4 regions of the Paenibacillus glucanolyticus genome follow, and region 2 is predicted to be linked to each of the others. Evidence: riboswitches for the same ligand, from Rfam matches in the RefSeq annotation. Region 2 holds a riboswitch; each other region holds the start of a gene.

Region 1 (7,556 bases), 540 kb from region 2:
TGATCGTTTATGTGATTGTTTTTGTGATTGTTTTTGTGATCCTCCTGGTGTTTGTCCATGTGTTTTTCCATCTGCTCTTCTGTGTGTTCTACCAAAATCTCTTTCATGTATTTGTCCGAATGTTCTTCCGAATGTTCTTCCAAATGTTTTTCTAAATTCTCTTCCCGATCCGCCCCTGCGCTGATGCCATATATCCGTGCTTCTTCGTGATCCCTATCTTCTCGGTCAGGTCCTCCCTCATCATGGCCGCCCTTAATAACAACGATCTTCGGACCGAGCGCATAAATACGCCTTGCAGCCTCTCGCCGGTCCTCCATCGTCCGAATGCGCATCCCTGCCAATACTTCCGCCTCCGGGATGTTAGGGGTAACCACCAACGCCAGTGGCAGGAGGTGCTCTTTCATTGCAAGCACCGCTTCGTTCTGCAGCAGCTCGGCGCCTCCCTTGGCAATCATCACCGGATCAACAACAACCTTCTCCCAGCCAAATTTTTGGATCTGATCAGCAACAAGACGGATGATCTCAGCGTTAAACAGCATCCCGGTCTTCAATGCGTCTACCCCAAGGTCCGAGCCTACCGCTTCGATCTGCTCCGCCGCAGCTTCCGGGGGCAGCGGATAGACGCCGTGAACCCCCAAAGTATTCTGTACGGTAATGGCGGTTATAGCCGACATGCCGTACACGCCGAGCTCCTGGAAGGTTTTCAGGTCCGCCTGGATTCCGGCACCGCCTCCACTGTCCGATCCGGCAATGGTCAACGCCCGGGGTACGCGAACCTCTGTCATCGGGCACCACCTGCAGCAGCAGCTTCACGGATGGCCGCGTAACCCTGCAGCGAACCTGGATGAAGCTTGGACAGCTCATCCAGAAAAGCGTTCTGGAAGCTCCCCGGCCCAAGATCAGCCGTACGCTCCGCTGCCCGGGAGGCGGCTGCGCCATAGAAGGCGAGGCCCGCTGTGCCTGCAAGCAGCAGGTTGGATTCAACTGCGGCAAAAGCACCCAGCACCGAGGTCAGCAGGCAACCTGCTCCGGTGACCTTTGTGAGCAGCGCATGGCCGCCGGTAATGATGCGAACATCAGTCCCGTCGGTGATCACGTCTTCTTTACCCGTGATCACCACCAGGGTGTCCAGCTCCCGCGCAGCCCGCACCGCAAGCTCGGCATTGCCGATATCTCCGCTGCTCTCTGCATCAACACCCTTGATCTCGCGGGCCTCCCCAACAAGGTGAGCCACTTCAGCCGCATTCCCGCGCACCAGCGAAACCTTCACTTCGCGCAGGATCCGCTGCGCCGACTCCGTCCGAAAGCGGGTCGCGCCCGCACCGACCGGGTCCAATAGGAGCGGTACGCCATGGGCATTCGCCGATAGCCCGGCGGTAATCATCGCGTCTACCAGCTCGCGGTTCAGCGTGCCGATGTTTAGCACCACGGCACCCGCGATGGCAGCCATATCCGCCACTTCCTCCGGCGCATATGCCATTACCGGCGACGCGCCCAGCGCGTACAAGCCGTTAGCCGTAAAATTCGTAACCACCACGTTTGTCATATTGTGAACGAGGGGGCTCGTCTGCTGTACCTTGCTCAAAAGCGCCGAAACCTCTTTTTCCCATATATTCATATGAAATCAGCCTCTCTTATCTATGCTAGATCGTTACAGACACTACTCTTTACAGCACCGCAGCCTGCATCTGCACCGGCCACTCCTCCTGCTTGTAAGCCATGTCCCAGAACATGTACTCCAACTGGCAGCTCAGCATAAAATGCTCCGTCATCCGCTCCCGCTCCGCCGCTGTGGCGCTTTCCGCCCACAGGTCGACACCGTTACAAAACTTCGCCGTCGCCTCTTCCCCGCGGTTGCCGTAAAAATAAATCCAGTCATAGAACGGGTGAGATTCATCCGGCTTCACTTCATCCAGCAGCTTGCAGCCAATCTCCAGATACGTCCAGGGACATGGCAGCAGCACTGCCATAATCTCGCCAAGACTGCCCTCATGCGCCACCGTCAACATGTGACGGATATAATGATGCGCGGACGGCGCAAGCGGATACCCCTGAAGCTCCTCGTAGGTCACCCCTGCGGCAGCGCAAAAGTTCTGATGCGGATGAATCTCGCTGTTCAGAATAAAAGAAATCTGTTCATTAAAAGTCGCAATCTCATTCCTGCTGGTAGATTTGGATATGGCAATGCCATAAATCCGCATGTAGGCGTTCAAATACTCAAAATCCTGCTTCACATAGTGAATCAGTTGTTCCCTCGATAATGTTCCGGCAGCAATCCCTCTCACAAAGGGATGATCAAAAATCGCTTGAAAAATGCCATCCGACTGCCTGCGAAGCTCTTGCGTGAAACTCATACTTATCCCCACCTCTCATGAATTGAAAAGCAGGAAGTCCGGTTACGCACACAGCCTTCAAGGCAACGCTAAAAAGCCGCCCCCGAAAACTGGAGCGGCTTCGTCAACAAGCCCGGGTACGATAGAAAAACATACCGAGGCCTTATATACGAAGGCTCCACTTTCCTACGCTAGTACGAACTAGATCAGGTTCAAAGGGTCCAAGATACACTCTTGTCTCAGCCGCCAACGGCTCCCCTAGTGGACTTCCTATTCTTTTGTCTATTACTGTACATAGGTTTTTGGATGGTGTCAAACGTTAACCGTTGGTTAACGAAATTCTTATGCACGAACCTGTGCAATCGGGTGACCTCGTTGTTGAGCGATTTAGCGAAGGATTGTGGATAGATAATCTGCACCAGGGCCAAGGGAAGAAACGGAGTCAATGTTAGGACACCGCATCGTACCAGAATAGCCATGTTCGCATAAAAACTGATCTCGATACACTGAAACACAGACGCTTCAAAGGCATATCCCCATAATGAGTACATCCGAGCAATTCAAATACATGATTTGAAGAGGAGCCTATTGATGACGAACCAATCGAAAGCTGTTAAACCCATTCGGGATGGCTGCACCTCGTAACGCAGTCTTAAGAAATTTCGCTGTGCTGAAATGGTGGTAGTCGTGATGGTTATGGGTGTGGGTGTGGGCACAATCAACTCACCTGGGTCTACGGTAATACTCCGGGGGTTTGTGATGGTTATAGGTGTGGTTATGGGCACAATCAACTCACCTGGATCTACGATAATACCGGGGGTTTGTGATGGTTATGATGGTTATGATGGTTGTGATTGTTGTGGGCATGCTGCTCTTGGGGCTAACGGACAGAGGATACGTTATTTTCCTAGAAAAGTGTTACTTTTGAGATTAACGGACATGAGATGCGTTATTTGTGATATGAGTCGGTAAATTAGCTGTTTTATGAGGTAATAAGGAATCCTGAGTCCGTTAGATTCAAAAAAGGAACTAAATGAGGCAAATAGCGGATCTGATGTCCTTTAATATGTCGAAGACATCGCCAAGAGCCAAGGTTACTCGTGAAATAGTGTCGTGAAATAGTGGTATTGGCGCAGCAGAGCTAACGCCCATTCGGGATGGCTTCACGTCCGTAACGCCGTGGATCATCTGAAGAAATCCTGCTGCGCTGTAATGGTGGTAGTGTGATGGTGGTTATTCATGGTTATGGTTATGGTTATGGTTATGGTGGTTGTTTGATGGTGGTTTGATGGCGGTGGTGGGCATGGGCATGCTGCTCTTGCGCTAACGGACAGAGGATACGTTATTTTGCTAGAAAAGTGTTACTTTTGAGATTAACGGACATGAGATGCGTTATTTGTGATATGAGTCGGTACATTAGCTGTTTTATGAGGTAATAAGGGATCCTGAGTCCGCAAAATTCAAAAAACGGGCACAATTGAGGCAAATAGCGGATCTAGAGTCCGATAATAAGTCGAGGACAGCGGCACGAACCAGGGTTACTCGTGAGATAGTGGTGTTGGCGACCAGGCTAGTATATTAGGTTATCTGATTATGTTCATTGCCCTTCCCCGCGTAGTCAGCTTCGCTCTTATTCTACTGTGAAGATTCGTTTCACTCCAATAGACGAGTGTTATACAATGGCAACTAAAGGGGGAATGTCGCTCATGTGGCGTAAGTACAGGTTTACCCAATCGGTCTGGGCAGGCATTGCCGCCGGTATCATCCTTGGACTGATCTTGAATATGGTAGAGCATTTCACCTCATACAAAGTCTACACGCTGCTCCTGAACGTTGATTACGTGCCTGTCCTGAAGGAACTGCAGCTATCCGATCTCACCGAGTTTATGCTGCACCTTCTAATCTCCGTCCTGCTGAGCATGGCTCTAACCCTCTTCCTGCAGCAAAAAGCATGGTCTCGTAAACGCAGCATGTCTTTTGTTATCCTGGTCTGTCTTGCCGTTGGACTTCTTCTGTTCCCCACCACGGCGTTGTCTGTTCGCACACCGGCGTTGTCCGACCTCGCCGCCCTGGCGTTCTGGCTGACCGGGCATCTGGCGTATGGCCTTGCCCTGGGCTGGATGCTGACAGGGGCACGCAGGGGGTAAGGTTGTGCTGCTCACTCGAATCCACCATAGGTGATCAGATTGTAATATCCAGTGCCTTCATGTGATCAGCTTGGCTTATTCAACGCAAAGTGGCCGCTCCCATTGGAGCGACCACAGCTATATACCGGAATGCGAGGAATCCGCATTCAATTCGATTTCATTTTAAGCGAATTCTAGTGTCCCAAGGACAAGTCCTTGTCTTCCCCATCGGATTCTTCATCGTCGACGTTCGCGTCGTCACCGGATGCCGCTACTCCATCCATAAAGTCTTGAATCTGACCGCTGTTGCGCGTCAACGTGGCGACGGAAACCTCGTGCTTCTTCGCAATATCAGCCTTCGTCGTTGAAATGTTCAGCGATGAGGTTACTATATATTCTAACGCACTTGCATATCCGCCCTGTTTGCGGTACTTCGGATTGGCTTCTCTGGAGAAGCTGTTCCAGACCATCAAGAGACTGAACACTTGAAACAGCTGCTGCTCATCCTGCAATTCGTAATCCTTGCAAATCTGAGGAAACACGGACTCTGCAAGCTCGCGATGCTCATCGTCGTTCCAATCCATCCATCCCAGCTTGTCGTTAATCATCTGCTGCAATTGATCGACCTGTAGCTTAGGCTCTGCTGCTTTCGCACCAGGGAACTGGATGACTTTACCGTAAACCGTACGTTCATCTCTTTCAAGACAACATCTTTTGTACTTTTTGCCGCTTCCGCAGTGACATAGATCGTTTCTTCCTAGCTTTTTCATTTCCTAGCTCCTATTTGAATGATTTCTTCTATTATACATGGAAAGTATAAAAATGCGCATCTCAAGCCTGTCGAACTTAAGGCATGCCGGCCTTACTCGTCATTACACTCTCTTAAAGGGGGGGCTTCCGATAAGGAGGTACTCAGGCAAGTTAGATAGCAAAAAAGCGCGGGTTTTCCACTATGAAAGCCGCGCTCTTTCATATTATTCTATAATATCGTCATAGCGCAAGTAGGATGTAACAAATTTGTTAGAACCTATAATAGACTTGTACCATTTTTGGTAAAGTTTCCATAGATCCGCATCATATGGCACATTTGGCCCGGCCCAATGGTCACAGACAGCGATCCCAATATCCCCTGACGCCGAGTCGTCACATGCGCAGCCTAGCTCGATTCCTTTCTCTATGAAGTTGCCCCCAAGCGGTAAACAGCTCCTTGACTCTTGTTGTTTTGCTGGCTCGAGCGCCTCTTTTCGGAGCTGCAAGTCCCTTTATGGGACTTGCGCGAGCCGCGAGCGCGCCTTTGGAGCCTGCAAGACCCCCTAAGGGACTTGCACTGGCCGCGCCTTACCTCAGCGGATATACCAGCTGGATATCCTTTACCGGGGCCAGCCCTTCATACAGCGCATGATTATGGTCTGCGCCTACAATACATAATAGCCGTTTTCCCGCATGCTGCCCAATAGCATTCTTGATTCGCTGATTCATGATCAGATGCCGGCATACCCACCTGAGTAGATGGGCCTGCGGATTGATTCGCTCCAGCCATTCATACTTCTCCTTCGTAACCCGATCGTACGCTGCTGAATTTAGAGGAATCGGACCCGATGCCCAAGTCGACAGCTGCCGCTCAAACCACTCATCCAGCTCGGCATTTAACTGCTGCTTTTGTAGCTCGCCGTAACCGTGAAAAGGGTCAAAATCGTTCCACACATCAAGCAAGCTCTACCCAATCGATCGGCACGAACTCATATTTCTTCTCTTCGCATAACGGAAAGATCAAATCCCAATACTCGCTGGCTGGCTCACCCCAGTATCCACGATGGGATCTGTCCTGCTGGTACTGCTTCCAACTGCTCGGAAGGACCTCTCCACAAATAACATCCGGTTCGAACTCAAGAATGAGCTCCTTAATGACATCCAGGGTCAAGTTGTACTTCTGCCTCAGCCCCTCGTCATGGGTCACTCCCAATATGCCAACCGTGGTCACGATAAATCCTTCCACCTTGCCCACATTTCTTGCGGATTCAGCACATACACCCCGTCATTCCTGAACATGAAATGGTGCATGATGAACTCTCGGCGAAGGGTCGCAAAATCCTCATGATAGCCCTTAATGAACTCATTGATCTCCTTCTCGCTGTACTTTCGTTCCTTTTCAAGCTGAGATACCATATGCGTGAGCACGATGAGTTTCTTCTTCAGCTGGGCAGGAATACTCTTCAATTTCCCATCGGAAGTGAAAAAGCTCTTCATAACGGAATCCTTCATCCGTTGATCCTCATCCAACACGCGCTCCGAGCCGCCAGTTGAACGTACTCTTTGATAGATCAGGTTTTCCGTCGCCGTCGCGGTATTTCTAATAAAATAATCATTCAGCGAAAAAAAGATCGTGTTCTTGTCCCTGCGCTCATTAATGAGACTCGCTTCCCGCAGCTTGGCAGCATGATGGGTGATCGTCGCCGGTGTGACGCCAATCTTCTCAGCCAGAAGCTGTCCGTTCAACTCCCCTTCGGCAAGCAGGATGAGCATCTTGATTCGGGTCGGGTCCGCCAGCGCTTTATGATAACTGACCACTTTGTCCAATTGCATAGCCAATCCTCAGCTCCCTAAATAATTTAACAAACATCTAATTTATCAATCATTAAATTAGATGTTAAACCATGAGGAATAAAATGTAAACCTATCCATGATAAATAGGCTTCAATAGCAAAACTAAGAAACCCGCCCTTCTATCGAAGGAACGGGTTTCTAATGACTCCAGTTGTTACTCGGCGCTCGGCCTGATATGCACACTGCGACTAATCGCTGCGTCCCAGCTTACACAACCGCCGCGTCTACTCTGCTCTGATCGGCATTTTGGCATCTCTTGCATACCTTAAGCGCCGTGCCGTCAGACTTGTTGGCAACGTAGAGCAGCTTAATGCGCGAAGTGCTGCATACCGGGCATGTGCCGCGACCGCGTGATGGCATGTTCCATAGTGCGCGGCCCCGTTTGGTTTTGGCCATGATTCATATCCCCTTTATTTCATAATCTCTCTAATGATCTTGCGAACCCATACACATATACAGCTCGTCCACAATGCGCTTCACCTTTGTTATATGA
Region 2 (7,556 bases):
TGCGAGCTTCATTCTCACTTTGGCAGGTATTTACCGATTATGTAGGCTATGAATAGATCAGTTGAGAATGCGGATCACGCGGAGGGCGCTCGGATGGTTTACCGAACAGATACCCCTGCGAGAGCTCGATCCCGATATCTCGGCAAAAATGAAACTCCTCCCGTCTCTCAATGCCTTCAGCCAGCACCATAGCCCCGAAATCATGAGCCATGTTCGTGATCATTTCAAGCTGCTTCTGCTGGGCGGCATTTCGATCGCAATGGTCGATAAGACTCCGGTCGATCTTCACATAATCCGGCTTAAGCCTGATCATCTGCTCCAACGTGGAATAGCCCGCCCCTACGTCGTCCATGGCTACCGAGATCCCGTGACTGCGATAAACCTCGAATATCGATTGGAGGTGCTTCACATCATCGATCTTCTCGGTCTCCACAACCTCAAACACGAAATCCCTCGGATCCAAATGGAGCCTGTCGATGGTATTAAAAGTATGACTGAGACACATCTGAGGATCATATATCGACGATGGCAGGAAGTTTACGAAACGTTTCACACCTAAAGGAAGCCACTCTGCGCTGGTTTCAATTGCACAGGTTCGTGCCGCTCGGTCCAGAAAAGAATGCAGTCCGGTTTTTCGGGCGGTCTCAAACAGCTCATACGGTTGGAACGCGACTCCCCCCTCTATCGGACGAAGCAAAAACTCATATGCAACGATCTGCTCAAAGTGATCTACAATGGGCTGCATATAGCTCGTAAACTGCTTATGTAAAATGACATTGACCATATCGTAATGCTCCATCTGCAGCTCGAACTTCTGCATAGGGGTCCACGTATGCCGGATCTGTGGAGCTTCTCCACCGGTAACACAGAAGGACAGCTCTTGACGAATCTTCAGCGGAAGGGGTTGCAGACACTTTATCATGGAGATTAGTTCCGCAAGTTCCTTATAGTTCACAGCACAACCCTCATTGTTCTTTTGTACCGTGTAGCCGTTCAGTGCAAGCAAGCCAATAAGCTCACCGCTTGCAGGCTTCATATGAACGGTCCCCTGGTCCTCAATCGGTTCAAAGGTGCTGCAATTGTCGCAAATCATGTTCGTCCTCCTTGGCAAGCTAGCTCTCACTATGCTTCTTATCGGCATTTTGAATATGATTTCTTTGCATTTTATGGATTTTATATCGAAGTTATGACCTGTTTTATGAGAAATGCGCAAGATTCGTGCAATGATAGGGTTTTAATCTACAAAAATCGACTTATATTGCTTTTAACAACGCATTGTCGATATTTCTGGTTATCCATCCCTTATTCAATCTTCTGATCCAAAAGCTGCAGCTGCATCGTCCGGTCCACATCGAAGTGCCAGCGGGCATTCCGCTCCTTCGCGGCATACATCGCTGCATCCGCACGGCCAATGAGCTCCTGATCGTTCCGGGCATGATCGGGATACACGGCAATACCGATACTCGGCGACGTTCTAACTTCATATCCCTCCAGTTCATAAGGCTCGCTGAGCAGCATCCAAATCTCCTCCGCCATCCAGATCAGCTCCTGATCCTCCCCGGCCGACTGGATCATCACGGTGAATTCATCTCCCCCTAGACGGGACACCAGAATCCCTTTGGATTCCAGCGACTGAAGGCGGCATGCAACCTTGCGGATCAACAGATCTCCGGCACGGTGGCCATAACGATCATTCACCTTTTTGAAACGATTCATGTCCATGTAGAGAAGCCCTACCCGCGATCCTGTCCGATCGGCCTCTAACAAGGAGCTGGACAGTCTTGCGTTGAAGTAACGACGATTATACAATCCCGTCAGATCATCCCGGTGAGCAAGCGATTCGCTCTGCCTCAGACTTTCATGCAGTCGATGTAACAAGCGGTCATTCTCATACTGGATCAGGATCTGGCGGAACAGAATCAGAATGACGCACAGGGATAGACCGGTAAACAGACCGTTCCAGCCACCGAACCGCTGCGCCATGAGGGCAAACATTCCGCCCAGCACGCCATATGGAAGCAAATATCTGACAATCAAGGTTCCTACAGGACGCGGTTCCCTCTCTTTCACCGTTTGATTTCCGGTATCGGGAGCGGGCTGTGCACCTGCAGAAGCAATGAAAAACACAGATAACGTATGTAAAGGATCAAGATATGCACGAACTTCGAGATTCACGAAATGGACGAGATAAAAGTGCAGTGCATCACCCATAATATAAGCGCTTCCGCCAAGACTTAATGAAATGACCGCCCATTTCCCTAATTGCCTGGTATTAAAATACAACACCACGGTAAATAAAATAAGTACCATTCCGCACAGCGGAAACAGCATATCCACCCATACGCTTCCCGTCCCCCCCGAATACGTACTGTCCTGAAGTTCGGGCTTGATTAAATACTCCCAGCCCACCGTCATGAACGTTACGCCAACGATGACGATATCCAGCATAAACCGCAGCCCCCTAAGCGGGCCTTGAACATGCCGGAACAAATAAATGAGGCAGCTGGCGAACAGGATCACTTCCAGTCCCCAGAAATAGCTGGATATCTGGAAAGCGCTCTCTTTCCCGAACCCGAAAAAAAAGGAGGAGACGATCCGGGCCGCTGCATCGGCCATCAGTCCGATACTTACCATAAACCAAAACCTGCGAAGATGTGCCTTATAACGCCGGCTGACCCGGATTAAATACACGGAGGCGGCCATAGGAGCAATAATGACTAGCACACGCTGAAGCGATAAAGCATCAGGCATCCACAGAACAGTCATTATCTGAATAAATGCATATATAATGGCGAGTCGAATCCACAGATGATCTGCTGGAGTTGGACTCATAAGCACTCCCCCTTGGCAAAAAGGTAAGCTTGTACACGATGGATGATTTAGGTCTTTTGAATTAAGCTCTCTATTCCTCATGATACTTTTTACCCATCCAAAAGTAAAGACGAGGAAATCAAAGAAAAATCATCTATCCGGCACATTGCTAGAAGATCTATATAATGAAGTTTTTCTACTGGACGGGTGTACTTCAAATGCAAGGACTACACTCAATTAAACACGTGAAAACCTGAAAAGTTTCTATATCAATCACCTACTTGACGTATAGGAATCATATGATATTATTCTTCATATCTTATACGAACCGGAAAGGGTGTATGGCAGTGTCACAGAAACGATTGGATCATGTTGGTATTGTAGTCCGAAACCTGGAAGCCACGATAGCGTTTTACACGTCGGTAGTCGGCCTTGAACTAAAGAATCGCCTGACTCATACCAATGGGGTCATTCAACTCGCGTTCCTCGGATTTAATGGAAGTGACGAAACGGAAGTCGAACTTATCCAGGGTTACAGCGACTCGCTGCCTTCGGAAGGAACGGTGCACCATTTTGCAGTCAGTACGGATGATATTGAAGAAGAGTATGCACGCGTCCAAGGACTTGAAGTTCCTCATCTGGACGAGGAAATCGTCACTCTCCCGAACGGCTATCGTTATTTCTTCGTGCATGGTCCCGAAGGGGAATGGATCGAGTTCTTCCAGCGTTAACCCGCACGCAGCACGGTATCCAACATTTCATCTCTTAAAATGTTCATATGCTGAACTCTTGGGCTGCCTAAACGCGGTTCCCTACATAAGGCCTGTCCTGTTCATGACCTTTTTCGAAAACTAGACAGGTCTTGGTGTTAGGACTATAATAACGGATGTACTGATCGAAACTTCATAAATATCGGGGGAGCTGGAATTTAGCCGGCTGAGAGTGTATCCGCTTTGATACTGACCCTTACACCTGATCTGGGTAATGCCAGCGTAGGAAGCCAATGTTTGCGGCAGCCATATTTGCCGTACTATACACTTACGCCGTCATGCGTCCTGAGATTATCGGGGCGTTTTTTTTGTGGAGTTACGAGGTAATAGAAATAGAACTCATAAGGAGAGAAGACACGATGAAGAAGGGAAGATGGGTCCCCCTGCTTCTCGCTTGTGTCCTGCTGATGGTTGCGGCCGGATGCGGTACAGGCGGACAGAACAAGAACACAGGCGCTGAAGGAGAAGACGCCAAGAGTCCTGGGAAACTCCGTGACGTGCAGCTGATGCTCGATTGGTCCGCCAATACCAATCACACGGGTCTGTATGCAGCGAAGGAGCTCGGATATTATGAGGAGGAAGGGCTCAACGTCCAGATCGTCCAGCCGGGAGCCGGTGGAACGGATACGCTGGTCGCATCCGGTAACGTGCCGTTCGGCATCAGCTATCAGGAAGGGGTAACCCTCGCCAGAACGCAAGGCTTGCCGCTCGTCTCCATTGCGGCGATCATTCAGCATAATACATCCGGCTTTGCCGCTCCCAAGGACAAAGGGATCGTGAAGGCTGGAGATTTCGAAGGTAAATCCTATGGCGGCTGGGGCTCCCCCGTTGAGGAAGCTGTCATGAAATCCATCATGGAGATCGACGGTGCCGATGTCAGCAAAGTCAATATGGTCAACATGGGCGATGCCGATTATTTTACTGCCGTCAAACGCGACATTGATTTCGCCTGGATATTCTACGCCTGGACGGGCATCGAAGCCGAGCTCCGCAATGAGCCGCTTGATATGATCTATGTGAAGGACTACTCTGACCAGCTCGATTATTACACGCCGGTCATCGTGACCAACGAGAAGCTGATCCAAGAGGACCCTGAGCTTGTCAGAGCCTTCATGCGGGCTACTTCCAAAGGATACAACCATGCTATTGAGCATCCTGAGGATGCAGCAGCGCTGCTCTCGAAGGCCGTGCCTGATCTGGATGCCGAGCTGGTTCTGGCCAGCCAGAAATGGCTGAGTCCCCGCTATCAGGATGATGCGCCTCGTTGGGGTGAACAGAAAGCCGAAGTATGGTCGGGGTATGCCGACTGGATGTTTGAGCGCAAACTGCTGGAGAAAGAGCTTGATGCAGACCGCGCGTTCACCAATGATTTTTTACCGGAACAACCATAAGGTCTTTTTCTATCAAGAAGAGAGTCGGCCTGACAGCAGGCTGTCTCTCTTTCATAATCATATCGCTGCACGAAAGGATGGATTATATATGGCGAACACCCTCTTGAGCATTCAAGTGATACCCCGGACGCCGGGTGGACGGGACAGCATCCCTTATGTGGATGAAGCGATCAAGGTTATTGAGGATTCGGGTGTGAAGTACGAGGTCCATGCACTGGAGACAACCATGGAAGGAGAACTCTCCGAGCTGCTAAAGATCGTCGAGCGCATGCATGAGGCGCTGGTGAATGCGGGAAGTCCCAGCATCATATCCCAGGTCAAAATCGCACATCATCCGAGCGGCATCAGCATGGATAAGCTGACTGAGAAATATCGTCCATGAGAAGCTGGTGGAGCTCCGTCTGGCCGCCTGTTGTGGCGGTCCTCTTCTTTTTGCTGGTATGGCAGGCGGCGGTATCGATCTTCGATATCGAAAAATTTATTCTGCCTGCGCCAACGGCGATCGGATCCGAGGCAGTTACCGGTGCTGCCGGTCTTTTCCAGCATACATTAGCCACCCTGCAGCTAACCTTGATCGGGTTTATCATCGGAACAACAATCGGACTTGTGATTTCACTGGCTCTGCATATGGTGCCTTTTCTCAAAACAGCTCTTTATCCGCTTCTGATTCTTAGCCAGAATGTACCGACTATCGCCCTTGCGCCGCTCCTCATGATCTGGTTCGGCTTCGGCATGCTGCCCAAGGTTATTGTGATTACCCTGGTCTGCTTCTTCCCGGTGGCCGTTGCGGCTCTGGACGGGCTCGCCCGAACCGATCGCACCATGATGAATTACATGCAGATGGCGGGGGCTACATCATGGCAAATCTTTACCAAGCTGGAGCTGCCTCATGCCCTTCCCTCCATCTTCTCCGGGATTCGGATCGCGGCCACCTATTCCGTCATGGGTGCGGTCATCGGAGAATGGATCGGCTCCGACCGGGGAATCGGTTACTACATGATGCTGCAAAAATCCGGCTACCGCACGGATCGGGTATTCGTTGCGATTCTGGTCATCGTCCTGCTCAGCCTGCTGATGGTTCTGCTTATCACCCTGCTGGAGAAACGGCTGATCCGTTGGAACCGGAAAAGCTAATGCCCAGCAGTCATGGGCCAATACACGATCATCCTTAATGAAGGAGGTATTTCGCGATATGACACAACAAGTTGCTCCGCCGGTCCAGGGTGGGCTTAATCCCCCCTCCGTGGAAGCCTCTCGGACGCCTGCGCTGGAGGTACGAAACCTTCGGAAAACCTTCCGCGACCGACGCAGCGAGGTTCATGTGCTGGATGACCTTGCGCTTCAGGTACAGCCCGGTGAATTCGTCTCGATTATCGGGCCGTCAGGCAGCGGAAAAAGCACACTTTTCCACATCATCGGTGGCTTAACGGCTCCTGATTCCGGCTCAGTCTTCATGGATGGTCGTGACGTAACGGGAAAAAAAGGGCTCATTGCCTACATGCCTCAGCAGCCTGCCCTGTTCCCTTGGCGAACGGTGGAGGACAACGTGCTGCTTCCCGAGGAGCTCAGAGGAACCCAGAAGGCCGTCGCCAGGGCAAATGCCCGGCGCTGGATGGAACGGGCCGGACTTGCCGGCTTCGAGAAGGCGTATCCGCATACCCTCTCAGGAGGGATGCAGCAGCGGGCCGCCTTCCTGCGCGCATTGATGAGCCCGCAGGAAGTGATGTGTCTGGATGAGCCCTTCAGCGCACTCGATGCACTGACACGCAGTGATATGCAGCGCTGGCTGCTCGATATATGGGAGGAGACGCGCCGTTCGGTGCTGATGATTACCCATCATATTGAGGAAGCACTTCTGCTCTCCGACAGCATCTATATTCTGTCGGCGCGGCCTGGGGCCATTTTAAAACGAATCGAGGTCCCGTTCCCCCGTCCACGCCGTGAGGAAATTCTGCTGGATCCATCCTTCATCACGCTGAAAACCGAAATATCCGCCATGATGCGGGAGGAGCAGCAAGAACGCGGACAGTAACAACGTTAACCGTAAACAGAATAATCATTCATCATCCAGCTTCCATCAATGCCACAGAGCTTCGAGAAAGCTTGGTAGAAAGGGTATGTAACGATGAAATCACTAACGCAAACAGGGGCCGGAGCTCCACTGTTAGACACCCACATTCATCTGGACCGTTATTCGTTATCCGATCAGGAAGCGATTGTGGCGGATATCCGGCATAGCGAGGTTCAGAGCATCATCTCTGTCTCTATGGATCTGGCTTCCTGCAAACGGAATCTGGAGCTGTCCCGGCTGTACGGAACAATGGTACGGGCTGCATTCGGATATCATCCGGAGCAGCCTGTCCCCTCCTCTGCTGAAACGAAGGCGATGCTGGACTGGATGGAAGAACATGCCGATGACATGATTGCCGTCGGTGAGGTGGGTCTCCCCTATTATGCAAAATTAGAAGCTGAATCCGAGGGCCGTTCGTGGGATAACCGTCCATATGAATATCTACTGGAACAATTTATTCTTTTTGCGAAAAAGCATCATAAACCTGTGATTCTGCATGCTGTATATGAAGAT
Region 3 (7,556 bases), 1.8 Mb from region 2:
GAAACGATGGATTTTGAATACTTGCTGGCACGATACGTGCGATTGTATCTGGACAAGCCTTACGGGGCATTGGAGGAGGGTCAGCTGATTCTCAAGCAGCTGATGATTCATCTACTGCGTGTGGACCTGGATGAGCCCGTTGTCAAAAAAGCGAGCAATCAGCTGTCAGAGGCGATCCATGAAATCGCGAATTACGTCCGTCAGCACCCGGGGGTTCCCCATCGGGTAGAGGATTTGGCGGCGAGAGCGGGTTTGTCCCCCCGCTACTTCTCGATCAAGTTCAAGGAACTGATCGGTACGCCGGTGCAATCCTACATCATTCAGATGCGGATCGAGCGGGCACAGCATCTGCTGCTGCATCAAGGGATGAATGTCACGGAAGTAGCCGACGCGCTGGGCTATCGGGACATTTTCTTCTTCAGCCGTCAATTTAAACAGTATACGGGCAAGAGCCCATCCGAAATTCGGTGATTCCCCCACCCTTCCATAACTTACCTGATTGATGGAAGGGGCTTATGGGTTTCATAGTAAGCGCTTTAGGGTAAATGTGACGTACAGTTTAATTTTATGAAGGGGGGAGAGGGGAATGAGCCCAAGAAGACGGGTGCGCGGTCGTTTCTTCAGCCGCGGTGGCTGCGGTATATTCAGAAATCGCTTGCGCCGCATGAAGACAGCGAATCAGGATCATCAGGATGTGTGGTTTTAATGAGCCTTGGCCTTCATACGGGTGATGTTGAATCCCGATTTCATATATGCTTTTCTCAGGATGAACCGCAAAGGGAGCTAACCGGCTCCCTTTTTCTCGTATATATAGAGTACGCGATAGGGATTTTTTTCTTATGTGTACCTTCGGGTGCCAGACCTATTCATACAACGGAAATTTGATATATTAAGCATATACATAAAGTTTGTTCGGCTGAGGCCAAAGGGAGTAAGTTTGTTGGTAAGGTATTCTGAAGGAATAGAAAGGTGATGGGAGTGACGTTGTTGGTGGCAAGTACGGAATATGTGGTGAACCGTTGGTGATTGCAGGGACAGGAAAAGTGGCATTGGTGACGGGGGCCTCCAGCGGCTTTGGGCTGCTTATCAGCCTGGAGCTGGCGCAAGCGGGATATGATGTGGCTGCAGGGCTTCGCAGACCGGAGGCGGCTCAAGAGCTGATGACCCGCGCGGAACAGGCGGGTGTTGCAGAGCGAATTCATCGGGTTCGATTGGATATATGCGATGAAGAGCAGATACGGGCGGTTGCCCTGCATTTGGAGCAGCGGTTTGGTCGATTGGATGTGCTGGTGAACAATGCTGGTGAAGCGGTAGGCGGAATGGTGGAGGAAGTGCCGCTGAGTGGGTGGAGAAGACAGATGGAGACGAATTTCTTCGGAACGGTATCTGTGACACAGCACATGCTGCCGCTGATGCGCCGGACCGAGAATTCCAAGATTATTCTCATGAGCAGCATCAGCGGCGTGGTCGGCTTCCCGGGTTATGGACCTTATGCTTCCTCCAAATTTGCGATTGAAGGATTCGGGGAGAGCCTGTCGCTGGAGCTTATGACCTTCGGCATGCACGTTGTGCTGGTTCAGCCAGGTGCTTATGGCACACCGATCTGGAATAAGAGCTTTGGTGAGTTAGAGGTGAAGGAAGGGTCACCCTACAGCGACATGCTGAAGGGTGTGCTGGACTATTCCGAGCGGACAGCCAGGGGAAGCGGAAATCCGCTGGAGGTGGCGAAGCTCGTGGCAAGGATTGCCTCCATGTCCAAACCGAGATTCCGATATAAGCTGCCTCAAGGCACGCGTATAACCGCATGGATTAAGGGATTGCTGCCGGACCGGTGGTTTCAGCAGATGATTTATCGGATGCTGGGCAGACGTTAATCATTCATGCTGCTAATGATCGATTGCCTTAACTTGTCATGTGCGCTGAGTCGGCAGGAATTACCCTTTTTTGGCCGTGGAGGGGTGCAGCAAACCGAGTAATTCTCCCATTTTCACTTTGGAGCCGGGCTCCAGGTCGCCGCGAGGGCTAAACGTGCCGTTCTCCGTCAAAAGCACAACGGTAGAGCCGAATTCAAAATACGCGAGTTCATCGCCGATCTGCCATTTCTTAACGCTCTCATCGGCGTAACGGATGCTGCTCACGTTCATTGCGCCCACCTTCACGACGGCAACTTCTCCGAATTCATGGGCAATGTAGGTAATGAGACGCTCATTGCGGCTCAGCACAGTTCGGATATGGGTCATCGCAAAGTCATTCACGGGGTAAACCTTCCCCTTCAGATGCTCGCTTTCCGCCTGAACACCGGTTACGGGTGAATGGATGCGGTGATAATCTGTTGGGCTTAAATACAATACGAATGCATAACCGTTTATATAGTTTTCCATTCTCGGGGATTTCGCGAGCAGCTCGCTCAGGGTGTAATCCTGTCCCTTGACACTCAGAATGGTGCCGGCATGAATGGCGCACATTGCTGAAATAGTGGCATCGACAGGGCTTACCATGGCATCGACGGTGTCATCGATGGCACGCAGGCCTATTTTTAACCGGCGGGAAAAGAACTCGTTCAATGAGCGGTATTCGTGGATCTCTTTCTCCGCTTCATGAGCCGGAATTTGATAGATTCGTATAAATGCAGGTATTAGATGACGGCTCAGCCGGCTGTGGGAACAATGCCCCATCATTCGGGACAACCATTTTCGGGAGGAGAGCTCAGTCATCAGACGCAGCAATTGTTTAGCCATGTCATTCTCCTTTGTGCATAGGTGTAAGCAATATAACGATGGTGGAAAAGCCAATCACTCTGATATTGACATAGAATGAGATGGAAATCAATAAATAGCCATATTTGAAAAAAGGTTCTTGCAAATTCTGGAGCGGACCTGTATTTTAAAATTAACATAAAACCGAATAGGGAATACGGGGGCTTGAGTGAATCAGGCTGAGATTGCAGCTATTATCCGCTGTTGACCGTTAATCTGAACTGGGTAATGCCAGCGTAGAGAATATCCGACCCTGCCTACATAGGGCCTATTTTTCCGTCTGCGCGTTTTTCCAGACGGTTTTTTGTTGTGTTTACACAAAAATAGCGGTGGAGAGGGGTACAGGTTGTTATGGGAACATCAATGCAAGAGAAGTTGGGGGTTCAGCCCAGAAGAGGGCTGCGGTTAAGCGATATTTTGGTGACGGTGCTGGTATCGCTTGTGTTTGGCGTGATTTATCACTTCTGGGGGTCGGTCTATAATCTTTTTAAACCGTTGTTTTTTGAAGCGGATGAGCTGCTCTACGGCATGTGGTTTGCGGCAGCTACGCTGGCTTATTTGTTAATTCGCAAGCCGGGCGTGGCCATCATCGCGGAAGTGGCTGCGGCCCACGTGGAGGTGCTGTTTGGCAGCGGCTGGGGATTGACTCTATTGTTATATGGCTTGATTCAAGGACTGGGGGCAGAGTTGGTATTCGCGGCGTTCCGCTATCGGAGTACCTCAGCGTGGACCTTGGTGATTGCCGGGGCCGGAGCGGCCATCGGTTCGATGATGATGGACTTTTATTACAGCTATACGGATGATCTGCAGACATGGATGTTCCTTGCCAAATACGGTATGCGGGTAATCAGCGGTGCAGTTATTGCAGGTCTGTTAATGCTGCTCTTGGCCAAGGCGCTGGATCGCACAGGCGTAACGTCTCTGCTGCGTCCCGCGTCGAAGAAGGATTACGAAGCGCTGGATGATGCGCGCCATGTCTAATGCCACGGTAAGCCTATTTCCGGCTCAGTCCGCTGAGGTTCAACAGGAGCAGGCTGTGCAGGTGGAGGGACTGCGCTTGAAGTATCCCGGGGAAGAGAGGCTGATGTTCAAAGATCTCTCGTTCTCGGCAGCCCGTGGGGAAAAGGTGCTGCTGCTTGGTCCGAGCGGATGCGGCAAATCCACGCTGCTCCAGGTGCTTAGCGGAATGATTCCCCGCGCTACGGAAGTGCCAATGAAGTGTGAGGCACAGATTGTCCCGCGCTCCTGGGGATACGTATTTCAAGACCCGGATACGCAGTTTTGCATGCCGTATGTGGATGAGGAGCTGGCCTTTGTACTGGAGAATCTGAGTATTCCCCGAGACGAGATGAAGGAACGGATGCAAGCGGCGCTGCATGAGGTGGGGCTGAATTTGGAGGAGCTTCATCTGCCGATCGGCCATCTGTCGCAAGGGATGAAGCAGAGGCTGGCGCTGGCTTCCGCCCTGCTGCTGGAGCCGGAGGTGCTGTTCCTTGACGAGCCGTCCGCACTGCTTGACCCGGAAGGACGGGAGCAGATCTGGGATGCAGTGAAATCCGTATCGGAAGGACGTACACTGATCATCGTCGAGCACCGGATCGAAGAGATGGCGAAATACGTGGATCGTGTCGTTCTGTTCAGTCCGGATGGCGTTATTCTGGGCGATGGACCGCCGGCGGCAGTATTTGCTAAGTATGAGTGCGAGCTTAAATCCTATGGAATCTGGTATCCCGGCGTGTGGGAAGATTATGCTCAGACCCGGGCCGGCCGGGAATTGTTTGCTCCGGTTGATGCCTATGGCGAAGATCTGGGGAATCTCCTGCACGAGGCTGCCCTGCCTTACCCTTTAGATGGGGAGCCTGTGATCCGCTTAGAGGATTTCAAGGGACTGAGATGGGATAAACCTGTGATTTCTCTCCCTTCGGCAGAAGTTTATCGGGCAGAATTTATTGCGGTGGTAGGGCCGAACGGAGCGGGGAAAAGCTCGTTTCTTCTCAGTCTGATGGGACTGCTGCGCGCGCAAGGGACCTACGTGCTCTGCGGGGAAGAGGTTGTGCAAGGCAAGGCGAGAAAGGTGCGGAAGAAGAGAGAGCAGCAGCTCCGTCAAATCGGATTCGTGTTTCAGAATCCGGAGCTTCAGTTTCTGACGGAGCGTATTGGCGACGAGGTTGTTTACTCCTTGCTGGTGGATAACATGCCTGCGGAGGAAGCGAAGGCCCAAGCCGATCGCTGTCTCGAACGCTTCGGACTAAGCGGAATGGAGAACAGGCATCCCTATCAGCTGTCAACCGGTCAGAAGCGGCGCTTAAGCGTTGCCACTGCGATGGCCAGACAGCCGGAAGTTCTGCTCCTGGATGAGCCGACCTTCGGTCAGGACGCGCGGAATACGTTTGCGATTCTGGAGATGTGCGAGCGTCTGCGCCGCACGGGAACCGCCATTCTCATGGTGACCCATGAGATGGAGATTGCGCAGCGGGTCGCCACGCATATATGGGAAATTCGGGAAGGTCAGCTGACCTCGAGCATGGCTTCACCCCGATTGTGTACCGGTGCGGAATCCCGGCAGGAGGATGATGGATTGAACCGGGCCGGAGAATCCTACGATCCCTCCTCCGCAAGCGCAGCTCACCTCACGGGGGTGAATTCATGAATATATGGAACCCTGTACGGATCACCTGGCTGCACCGGGCCAATCCGGTGGTGAAGCTCGGCCTTATTTTTGCCCTCTTTTTCATGACGGTGCTGACCCATGATCTGGATTTCATGATGTATCAGGCACTGGTATTTATGGTCTGTCTGGTGGTGCTGAGTGGGGTTAAACCGTGGAAGATGCTGCTCTTCTTCATTCCGTTTCTGCTTGCCTTTATATCTTCGTCCTCTTCCATGATGCTGTTCGGCAAAGGGGAGACTCTCTGGTGGGAGTGGGGGTTGTTCCGGGTATCGGAAGAAAGCTTCTACCGGGGACTGCATCTGGGGTTTAAGGGGATTGCTTTTGCCTCGGAGGGACTGCTCCTTGTAACGACAACTTCCTCCGTGGATTTATTCTACAGCCTGATGCAGAAGCTGAGGCTTGCGCCCAAGTATGCGTACAGCTTCATGGCTTCGATACGGCTTCTGCCCATGGTGTGGGAGGAGTTTGTGATTCGCCGTCAAGCCTTGAAGGTAAGGGGAGTTCGCCCGATTCGGGGCGTGCGCGACATGGTCAACCGTGCGGGGATGTACGTGGTGCCGCTGCTGGCGCAGAGCATCCGCCGGGCACACCGGGTGGCTGCGGCAATGGAGGCGAAGCAGTTTAACGGGGACCAGGTGAAGGCCCGGACGTATTATTATCCGTCACGTTATTCGCGGTATGATCTGCTGGTGATCGGCTTGCTGGCGGCCGCAGCCTGCTGCGCTTATGTGGCAGCCGGGTATTTTCCGTGGTTCGGGATTGGCGATGTGCGCTTTGATTAAGAAGAATTCATTTTGCAGCAACTAAGCCGGGGATATCCTGAAGGGTCTTTATGGACCTTTTGGGATATCTTTTTTTGGTGAGATTTCAAGGCTATGCCTGAGTGTGGAACAGGCCATTCTTCATATTTTTGTAAGGATGTCTGGATTTAATGCCGAGTTTGGCGTTATAATACTGTTGGTACTGATATAGTATTTGAAGTACCAGAAGCGGGGGAGTATTCACTTGCGTGAGCGAATATTGAATGAAACGATGCGATTGATTCAGCGGCAGGGCTTCACCTTCACCGTTAGTGACCTGGCCCGAGAACTTGCCATCAGCAAACGGACGATTTATGAGCATTTCTCTTCCAAGGAAGAGATTGTTGAACATATCATTGATGGAATGATCCGGCATATCCAGGAACAGGAACGTGACATTGCAGCGGATGAGGAGCTTACCATTCCGGAGAAGCTTCGCCAAATTCTGATCTGTCTGCCTCAGGAGATGGAGAAGATGGATTTGGGGATGCTGCCGGATTTGAAACGGTCGCATTATCCGCAATGGGAGAAGCTGGACACCTTTTTCAGAGAAGAATGGGGTATTGTCAGCGAGCTGATGGAGCAGGGGATGGCGGAAGGAAGTCTAAAGAGAATCCATCTGCCGGTGTTCATTGATCTGTACCTCGGGTCGCTTCATCAGATTTATGACTCGAGAGCGACGGTTAAGCATCAATTGCCGCTGGGAGAACTGCTGGAGTCCATCATGGACATATTACTGTTTGGCATCGCCGCGGATAAACGGGAGGGGTCGTAAGATTATGCATTGGTTGTATTTAGGTTTGGCGATTGTGTTTGAGGTGGCGGGTACCCTGAATATGAAACTGTCGGAAGGGTTCAGCAAACCGCTGCCCAGCGTTCTGCTGGTTGTATTCTACATCTGCAGCCTGAGCTTTCTGACGCTGAGTCTGAAGCAGATTGAAATCTCGGTGGCATATGCGATTTGGTCAGGTCTTGGCATTCTTATTATTACGCTTATCGGATATATGTTTTTTGCGGAGCAGATCAATGGATTGAAGGTCTTCTCCATCCTGCTTATAATTGCGGGTGTAGTGCTGCTGAATTTGTCAGGCAGCGCGCATGCGCAGGAACAGCCAAGGATTCATCAGTCCGGCAACTAAGTGCGTCAACCATATAGGATTCTTAGAGAAGAGCTGTGCCAAGTACTTGGTGCGGCTCTTGTTCTGCTGCAATAATGTACTATGCCCCGCAGCGCAACCGGCTCTATAATGGCAAAGGAAATTCCTTTGTAAGGAGCTATCATCATGAACCTTTCGTCGTTTTTTATTTACTGTGTCATTGTGGCGTTCT
Region 4 (7,556 bases), 3.0 Mb from region 2:
GGATGATCATATTCTGCTGATCCAAAAAGCAAGAGGGCCTCACAAAGGGAAGTGGGATTTACCTGGAGGTTCCATTGAATTTGGAGAGGAGCCGGAGTTTACGCTGAAGCGTGAATTTATGGAGGAAACCGGACTGTCTCCGATAAAAGGCAGTATTCGCACAGCCATATCCTATACCATTGTGTATCAGTATGCCGAGAACCAGATGGAAGAGCTGCATCACATCGGCATTATATATGATGTGGAGCTGCCTGATGATCAAGCTGTTATTAAGGCAGAAGGGGATGGACAGGATTCCTTAGGAGCCAGATGGGTTCCGCTTGAGTCGCTGAGTCTGTTACCGTTAACGCCATTTGTTGAGATGATGATGGAGTCGGTATTGATTGAAGAAGCCGAGGGGGAAGCATGACAACCTTATATTTTGTGAGACACGCAGAATCCCCGTATAGCGAAGGGAAGGAGCGGTCCCGCGGATTGTCCGTACAGGGTGCAAGCGATGCCGAGCGAGTTAAGGGTTTGCTGCTGGGAAAGGGTATTGGGGTTATCGTATCCAGCCCTTATCAGAGAGCGAAGGATACGGTACAGCCATTGGCGGATGCCCTGGGTTTACCGATTACGGTGCTGGAGGATCTGAGAGAACGGAAGATCGGGGATTTCCAAGGGAACTCATTTACGGATGCCAAAAGGAAACTGTTTAACGAACCCGATACCTGCTTCCCGGAGGGAGAATCCAGTAAAGATGCGCAAAGGCGTGCAGTCCAGGCAATGGAGGGAATTCTGGATACGTACAAAGGCAAGAATGTCGTGATGGGTACTCATGGGGACATTATGACATTAATGCTGCACCATTACGATCAGCGGTTCGATTATGAATTCTGGCAGGGAACGAGTATGCCGGACATATACCGAGCCGAATTTGAAGAGGGAAAACTCGTGAACATATCGCGGCTATGGCGTGAAGGCTAACAAGAAGCTCAAGTTGGTCCATAGTATATTGAATGTACAAAGAAACCGTTTCTTTCGTAAATGGTGGGTCGGACTTCCATTTTACCATAAGATGAATTCAGGATATTGGAGGGCAACAGCCGATTGGAGGGATGCTTCGTTCCGCAGCGGCAGCGTACTCATAACAGACAAAGGGGCCTCCCTCAGGTCAAGTGACTTTTGGGATACCCCTTCTGCTTTTATAAAAATAACAGCTTAACTAAATTCCTTATGTAGAATAGACGAATAAAAAATAGACGTTATACTTTTTAGAATTTGAAAATATTGATGGTCTTCTGCAGTTGGAAGACGGCATTATTCATCGCTTCGGCTTCCTCAGCCATCTTCTGGATAGACGAAATCCCTTCGTTCATGGAAGCAGATACCTGCTCCGTTCCTGCAGCGGATTGCTGCGTAATCGCAGATATGTTCTGAATGGCGGAAGAGATGTTCTGCGCACTCTCCAGCATGGACTCGCTCTCCTTGGAGAAAGCTGCGATCTGCTCCGAAATATACTGCACGCTGTTTACAATCTGCATGAACACCAGCTCCGCCTCACGGATCATCTCGGTTTGCTGCCGTACGACTTCTTCATTGATCTTAATATTCTGTGCTGCATGTTTGACATCCGATTCAATGCTCCGTACCAGATTAAATACCTCGCGGGTGGAGGAAGTGGATTCCTCTGCCAATTTACGGACCTCTTGGGCAACAACGGCAAAGCCTGCACCATGCTCGCCGGCTCTGGCCGCTTCAATGGAGGCGTTCAAGGACAGCAAGTTGGTCTGATCGGCAAGCTCGGATATGGTTTCGGTGATTTTGGTAATCCCTCTGGCGCTCTTGGCCAGTGCATCGATGGATTCCGAGACTTTTCCGGTGGCGTCGATATTTCGCTGCATCCCCGCGGATTGTTTGGCTACGGAATCTCTTCCTTGCTCAACGAGTCCCAGCGTCTCGATAGAACGGGCGTTCATTTCATGGGTGGAGTGCGTATAATTGCTGACCTTCTCTTCGATTTCGCGGATGGAATGCGTCATCTCCGATACGTCCTCCGAGATTTCGTTCGCACCGACGGCCAGCTCGTTGGAGGAGAGGGATACTTGATTCATCACTTGAATAAGCTCCTGATTTTTATTCGAAATGCTTCGGCTTGATGTCATTACCTTGCGGGTAATGTCCGAGGTTTCCTGTAAAATTTTGCGAAGCTTGTCCACCATGCTGTTGAAGGTTCGGCTTAGATCGTTCATGCCTCCAACCTCTTCTACCTGGAAGGTAAAGTCGCCTTTGGCGATTTTGGCAGAAACGCTGGAAATTTCGGCGAATGAATTCGTAAGCGTTTTCTCAATAACGCGAGAAAGAGGAAGGGTAAGTCCAATTAAAGCCAAGACAAGTACCACGCCAATGATTGCTTTGCCCATTAGAATAAACGCAAGCAGCATTGGAACCGCAAATAAAGCGGCAATAAGATAACAGGCTGCAGTAATTTTTTGTGAGATTGGGAGTCTGTTGAACCATGCCATAAGAATGAGTCCTCCTCGACAACATAGGATATATTTACCATGATTATAGCATCGCCGGGCTGAACTAGATATAACGAATTGACAAAAAGTGTTGAAATGGGTCGAAAGAACTGATGTTTTGGAAGGGGAGGGGAAGCGCAGCTAACTAGCCAACAGACAAATCCCCTCTCGTTGCATAGATACGCAGCAATATTATTTTACGGCACGGAATAAGGCGGAAGCGAGATAATCGGTGTTATCCAGGATCATCCGGTCATGCTTGAATAACGTTTCCCATAACGTTACATCAAACAGAAGTCCTTTATCGCGCTGCTCAAATGTATCCAGATGACGTGTTTGCTCTTCCTTCAATTGTTCGTTGAAGTGGTTATACTCCAGAATTTCCTCCTGCTTAAAACCGCAAGCCAGCAAGGATTGTGCCCATTCTTCCCGCAGCATCAGATTCGGAATCCCGAAGAATTCCAGCAGCTCCTTGAGCTTTGGCTCAGGCATTGGCTTATTCAGCAGCAATTCTCTGTCCAGCAGAACGCCTCCTTGATCCAGAACGCGATAATATTCAGGGAGTGATCTCGACGTATCCGTGAATACGGTGACTGATTCGGCCATAATCAGATCAAACTGGTTGTCTTCAAAAGGCAGCTCGCACACATCAGCCTGCAAAAATTGCACGTCCATTTTCATGGCTTCGGCTCTGGTGCGTGCTTTTTTAATCATATTCTCATTGAGATCTATGGCCGTGACTTGATAGCCCATCTCCGAAAGATGGCATGCTGTCCTGCCTGTTCCGCAGCCAACCTCCAGAATACGACTGTTTGGCTCAATCGGATAATTCTTCAGCATTCTTAAGGTAGCCTCGAATCCGCCCGGATGCGCACTGCCCATACCTAATCTGGATAGCATGTGAATGTAGTTCATTTTATCTTCCCTTCTTCCTTGTAGTCATCATGAGGGTAATCGTTTATTTACCATATGATTAAGGTACGTTTGGGGTTTTTGCTGAATTAAATATTTTGAGCCCTTTTTTTCGGGAGCTATGAGAACTACTGGGGGAAATAGCCATGAAGAAGGAACCGATGGAGGCAGCAGAGCGTGTTATTCACCGTCATTATCCCGACTGTTTGCTAGCTGTGCTTGGCGGTAGCGCAAGCAGAGGAGAACATAACGAGCAATCTGATTTGGACATCGTCATCCTTGAGCGGGACGGAGATGAGATGCGGAGAAAGACCCTGGAAGCGGATGGATGGATTGTGGAATTGTTTATATTGTCTTTGTCATCCTATCGTGAATACTTCGACGAGGGCGTGATGGCAGCCAATCCGACATTGCAGCGGATCACAGCGGAGGGTAAGGTGCTGCGCTCGTTGCCGGAAGGAGAAGCAGTCCGCGTAGAGGCCCAGCATGATTTGAATTACGGACCGATGCCATGGATGCAAACCGATATTGATGAATACCGTTACATGATTACGGAATATGTGCAGGATTTGAAGAATCCTAAGCGGGATGGCGAGAAATGGTTTACGGTGCAAAAGATCATGACGGTACTTTGCGAATTTGTACTTAGAGTGAATGGGGAATGGACAGGGGAAGGCAAGATGCTGTTTCGGCTGTTCCACCGTTTCAGCACGACCTTGGGAGATCAATTGGAGGTTTCGCTTTCAGCGATGTATCGACAGGATGATCCCTCCCTCCTTCTGGCATTCACAGAGCAAATGCTGAACCCGTTCGGGGGCATGCTTCTTGTGGGTTATGAGGAATAGATTTTGACGGGTGAGCAATAAGAGAGGTACATTAGCCGTGACGTTCGCCTTCCACGACCAATACAATAATCATGTGATTCGGTCACGTCATTCTTTAAATCCAGGAGGGATCTTCATGAGCGGAGTATATGGTGGTGGATGGGGTAATTCAGTAGGTATTATTTTGGTTCTCTTCATCCTGCTCGTAATTATCTCGAGTGCTTGGGTTTAATTCGTCAAGCTCTTGGAGCAAATCGCAAAAGCCCGGCATGCGCCGGGCTTTTGCCTGTTATATAGAAGTGATCACGGTCTTGGCTTGGCTGATGGACTGTGTGCAGACACGACTGCGGTCATGACAAGGTGACTGCTGTCCGATTGGATCGCATGCAAAAACGCATCTTCGAGGGATTCAAACACCTTGGAGATGGAGCCGTCCAACCGGCTGGCATAGTGAACGCTTCCGGCGAACGTTCCTTTTTCCTTAGCCCGATGCACCTCTTTATAGATAACATCCATGTAATGGTCTGTACCCAGTGGATAAAGGGCAAATTGGCAGGCTGTATCTATATCGGCATTCTTCCCAATCTCGCGATTCAAACGCTCCGAATCCTCTGACATATATACATCGGCTTCCGTATCACCAGGGCAGCCAATAGAATAAGTTCCGTTAAAGATGGTGTGCACACCGCTTGCTGCCGCATAAGCAAAAATCGCCCTCGTTACATCAAATACATGCTCCGCCCGTCCACGAATACAGGTGCTCACATCATCCGTCTGAATCCATACTTTCCCCGTGTTGACGGATTTCAGCGCGTCCATAATGACTTCCACAAATCGGTCAGTCATCGGAAACACCGAGAATCGGCATCCGACGATGCGACTGGTTCCACATGTTAGCTCACTCATTGTTGTTATCCTCCCCTATGATATAAATCCACGCAAAAAAACCGCACCCCGTGAAGAAAGTGCAGTTATGCCTACGTGAAAAAGTATAAACATAAATGCTACACTTCCCCACGCTAGTATGACCTAGATCGGGTGATAAGGGTTAACGGCAGCACGCCGTCTCTCAGCACATGGCACCCCTAGTACAGCCAACATGATATGCAGTTGGTCCCGGAACTATTGCCAGTTCAGGAAGACAAAGGTTTCTTGCTTGTGTTATTGTATCGTTTTGCCGGAAGATTTTCAATCATTCGATTTTTTTTTCGACATTGATCCAAATTGATGCAACCGATGAAAGACCAGACGCATCATAGTTATAGAGAGGGGGAGATGGCCTGGATGTCATACAGCGCTTAAAACAAAAAGAAGAGGCGGCTCTCCGGGAATTGATGGAACAGTATGGAGATTATCTGCTTCGCACGGCGGTATTGCTGCTGCGTGACCGTCAAGCGGCTGAAGAGGCCGTTCAAGATACCTTTATCCAGGCGTTCGAGAATATCGCTCAGCTTCGTGACGGCGACAAACTTCGTAGCTGGTTGACCCGAATTGCAGTGAATCGATGCCGGATGCGGCAGCGAAAATGGGATTGGCGTCATATTTTTCCCATGCCGAGGATGGACCAGCATGTAAACGAAAGTGTACCTGCCGTGGATGAAATGCTGGGCGTCCATTGGCGTGAGGCTGAAATGATCAAATCAGTGCAGCAGCTGCCCTATACATACCGAGAAGTGATTACGCTCTATTATTATAATGAGTTGGGTGTTCAAGAAATTGCAGCGCAATTGCAGCTGAATATAAACACGGTTAAGGCACGTTTAATGAGAGGGCGGCATAAACTCCGGCAGATTGTTGTCGAGAAGGGGGAGAGCGATGCGTAGCGAAGAACAGGAAATGGCCGAACAACTAAAGCAGGAGCTGGAGGAAATTCGATTCCTGGGCGCAGAGAAGGTGATTTCTCGCACATTTCCAAAATCCAGCCGCGAACGTTTGTCTTCCTTGTGGAATAAGGAAGTAGAAATTTCTGCTGCCGCAATTGGTTATTTTGGCGCAGTAGCGGCCGTTCTGCTGCTCGGAGGTTTGTTATGGAGGGAAGCAATTGTGAAACCTGCTGTTTCCGTGCCCTTGCAGGTGAGCAATGAACTGCTTGAAGCCGGGGGGAATTATTACTGGAAGGATCAGTACGAGAGGATGGTGGCCAGGCTTGAAAATTCGGGTCAAGATTAAACACCTGGTGTTGGGGGTTTCGGGTTTAATCCTCTTCGTTATGATGGTATCTATGCTCACACCTCGAATAGGGCTGCTGATTGCGGAGAAGCAGATAGAACAAGGCCAAGCTGAGGGGATAGCCAAAGTCATTGACCTTATTCATGAAGAAAGCAGCAGCAACCGGAAATGGGAGATGATCGAGAAGTATGTGATTGTGCCTAGAGCAACAGAGCTATCTCATCGGTTTGATGTGTTTATTAGTCCGGGGTTCACCAGCACAGGAGGAAGCACCGATCAGCAGATTCGTTTTACTGAGGATGAACGTTTGCCGCTGCTGAATCAATATGTGCTGGGAGCGCCAGCCGGAGAATATATGAAATATGCCGCAATAGACCTTGCGGAGCATTATTCGATGAATGGTGATGTGGAGGGAGCAGCGGATATATTGGAAACCGCTATCCAAAAGTTCGGGGATCTGAGCAGCGGATATTCTCCGGAGCCTGTTCCTTATTCCTACCAGCATGAATTGGTGCTGGAGCTTGCGAGCCTCTATGACAGGCTGGACGAGCCTGATCAGGCGGCGCTGCAATATGAGCGATTAGGGAAAGTCCTTTCTGGAGATTGGAGGGACATCCATAGTAAGGCCCTTTTATATCACTCGGAAATGCTCCTGCGTCGGGGGAGCCCCCAAGCCGCTATGGACGTGTTGAATCGGATATCAGAAGGGTCCGGCGGGAACTTTGCAAATTCGGATATCTCAAAACGGGCGAATCAGCTGAAAGGACGGCTGAAGAGGATTTTAGACGGAGAGACCTTGTCAACGGTAAGCGGAACCTTGCGAAATCGTGAGGGGGATCCGATTCCATTCGCAGGTGTATTTTTACGTAAAAACAACGATCTGAATCACAGTCTGCTGTTAAGCGAACCGCACCAAATGCTGACAGACGCGAACGGTCGCTATCATTTCGAGGGTGTAGAGCCCGGCAGGTATCAACTCGGCATTGGTTTGAATTATGAACAAATCAATGGCAGAACGTGGCCTGTAGAATCGGGGGATTGGGTGGAGGTCGCCCCGGAATCGACACGACGGATTGATGTCACGCTGCAGCCATTGATTCAATTGACAACTCCAGTAAACCATGATGAGATACGCGGCGACATGATC

What was found. A riboswitch is a leader RNA that binds a small molecule or an ion and turns the genes downstream of it on or off. The one in region 2 is predicted to bind thiamine pyrophosphate.
Region 1: linked by a shared signal. The riboswitch ahead of tenA (thiaminase II) and the one ahead of WDY75_RS27765 (ABC transporter substrate-binding protein) in region 2 are both predicted to bind thiamine pyrophosphate.
Region 3: linked by a shared signal. The riboswitch ahead of WDY75_RS05475 (ECF transporter S component) and the one ahead of WDY75_RS27765 (ABC transporter substrate-binding protein) in region 2 are both predicted to bind thiamine pyrophosphate.
Region 4: linked by a shared signal. The riboswitch ahead of WDY75_RS11090 (YkoF family thiamine/hydroxymethylpyrimidine-binding protein) and the one ahead of WDY75_RS27765 (ABC transporter substrate-binding protein) in region 2 are both predicted to bind thiamine pyrophosphate.

The regions. Positions count from the first base shown of each region.
Region 1 covers NZ_CP147845.1:5,453,068-5,460,623, forward strand. Annotated here, with positions in the region: gene WDY75_RS30815 (bifunctional hydroxymethylpyrimidine kinase/phosphomethylpyrimidine kinase) at 1-107, opposite strand, end outside; partial or broken gene thiD (bifunctional hydroxymethylpyrimidine kinase/phosphomethylpyrimidine kinase) at 234-785, opposite strand; gene thiM (hydroxyethylthiazole kinase) at 782-1,618, opposite strand; gene tenA (thiaminase II) at 1,668-2,354, opposite strand; TPP riboswitch at 2,500-2,603, opposite strand; gene WDY75_RS25500 (hypothetical protein) at 4,040-4,480, shown strand; gene WDY75_RS25505 (YecA family protein) at 4,654-5,229, opposite strand; gene WDY75_RS25510 (hypothetical protein) at 5,798-6,163, opposite strand; gene WDY75_RS25515 (hypothetical protein) at 6,165-6,440, opposite strand; gene WDY75_RS25520 (metalloregulator ArsR/SmtB family transcription factor) at 6,437-7,042, opposite strand; gene WDY75_RS25525 (hypothetical protein) at 7,271-7,459, opposite strand.
Region 2 covers NZ_CP147845.1:5,996,980-6,004,535, forward strand. Annotated here, with positions in the region: gene WDY75_RS27750 (EAL domain-containing protein) at 47-1,093, opposite strand; gene WDY75_RS27755 (GGDEF domain-containing protein) at 1,303-2,832, opposite strand; gene WDY75_RS27760 (VOC family protein) at 3,153-3,542, shown strand; TPP riboswitch at 3,716-3,827, shown strand; gene WDY75_RS27765 (ABC transporter substrate-binding protein) at 3,941-4,972, shown strand; gene WDY75_RS27770 (MTH1187 family thiamine-binding protein) at 5,061-5,354, shown strand; gene WDY75_RS27775 (ABC transporter permease) at 5,351-6,106, shown strand; gene WDY75_RS27780 (ABC transporter ATP-binding protein) at 6,165-7,004, shown strand; gene WDY75_RS27785 (TatD family hydrolase) at 7,098-7,556, shown strand, end outside.
Region 3 covers NZ_CP147845.1:1,144,605-1,152,160, forward strand. Annotated here, with positions in the region: gene WDY75_RS05460 (helix-turn-helix domain-containing protein) at 1-471, shown strand, start outside; gene WDY75_RS05465 (SDR family oxidoreductase) at 1,023-1,874, shown strand; gene asd (archaetidylserine decarboxylase) at 1,935-2,738, opposite strand; TPP riboswitch at 2,904-3,016, shown strand; gene WDY75_RS05475 (ECF transporter S component) at 3,108-3,737, shown strand; gene WDY75_RS05480 (ABC transporter ATP-binding protein) at 3,730-5,406, shown strand; gene WDY75_RS05485 (energy-coupling factor transporter transmembrane component T family protein) at 5,403-6,209, shown strand; gene WDY75_RS05490 (TetR/AcrR family transcriptional regulator) at 6,433-7,002, shown strand; gene WDY75_RS05495 (DMT family transporter) at 7,007-7,366, shown strand; gene WDY75_RS05500 (LysE family translocator) at 7,511-7,556, shown strand, end outside.
Region 4 covers NZ_CP147845.1:2,298,087-2,305,642, forward strand. Annotated here, with positions in the region: gene WDY75_RS11060 (NUDIX hydrolase) at 1-409, shown strand, start outside; gene WDY75_RS11065 (histidine phosphatase family protein) at 406-966, shown strand; gene WDY75_RS11070 (methyl-accepting chemotaxis protein) at 1,254-2,504, opposite strand; gene WDY75_RS11075 (class I SAM-dependent methyltransferase) at 2,697-3,419, opposite strand; gene WDY75_RS11080 (nucleotidyltransferase domain-containing protein) at 3,563-4,261, shown strand; gene WDY75_RS11085 (YjcZ family sporulation protein) at 4,377-4,472, shown strand; gene WDY75_RS11090 (YkoF family thiamine/hydroxymethylpyrimidine-binding protein) at 4,544-5,146, opposite strand; TPP riboswitch at 5,235-5,337, opposite strand; gene WDY75_RS11095 (sigma-70 family RNA polymerase sigma factor) at 5,575-6,063, shown strand; gene WDY75_RS11100 (hypothetical protein) at 6,056-6,409, shown strand; gene WDY75_RS11105 (carboxypeptidase regulatory-like domain-containing protein) at 6,387-7,556, shown strand, end outside.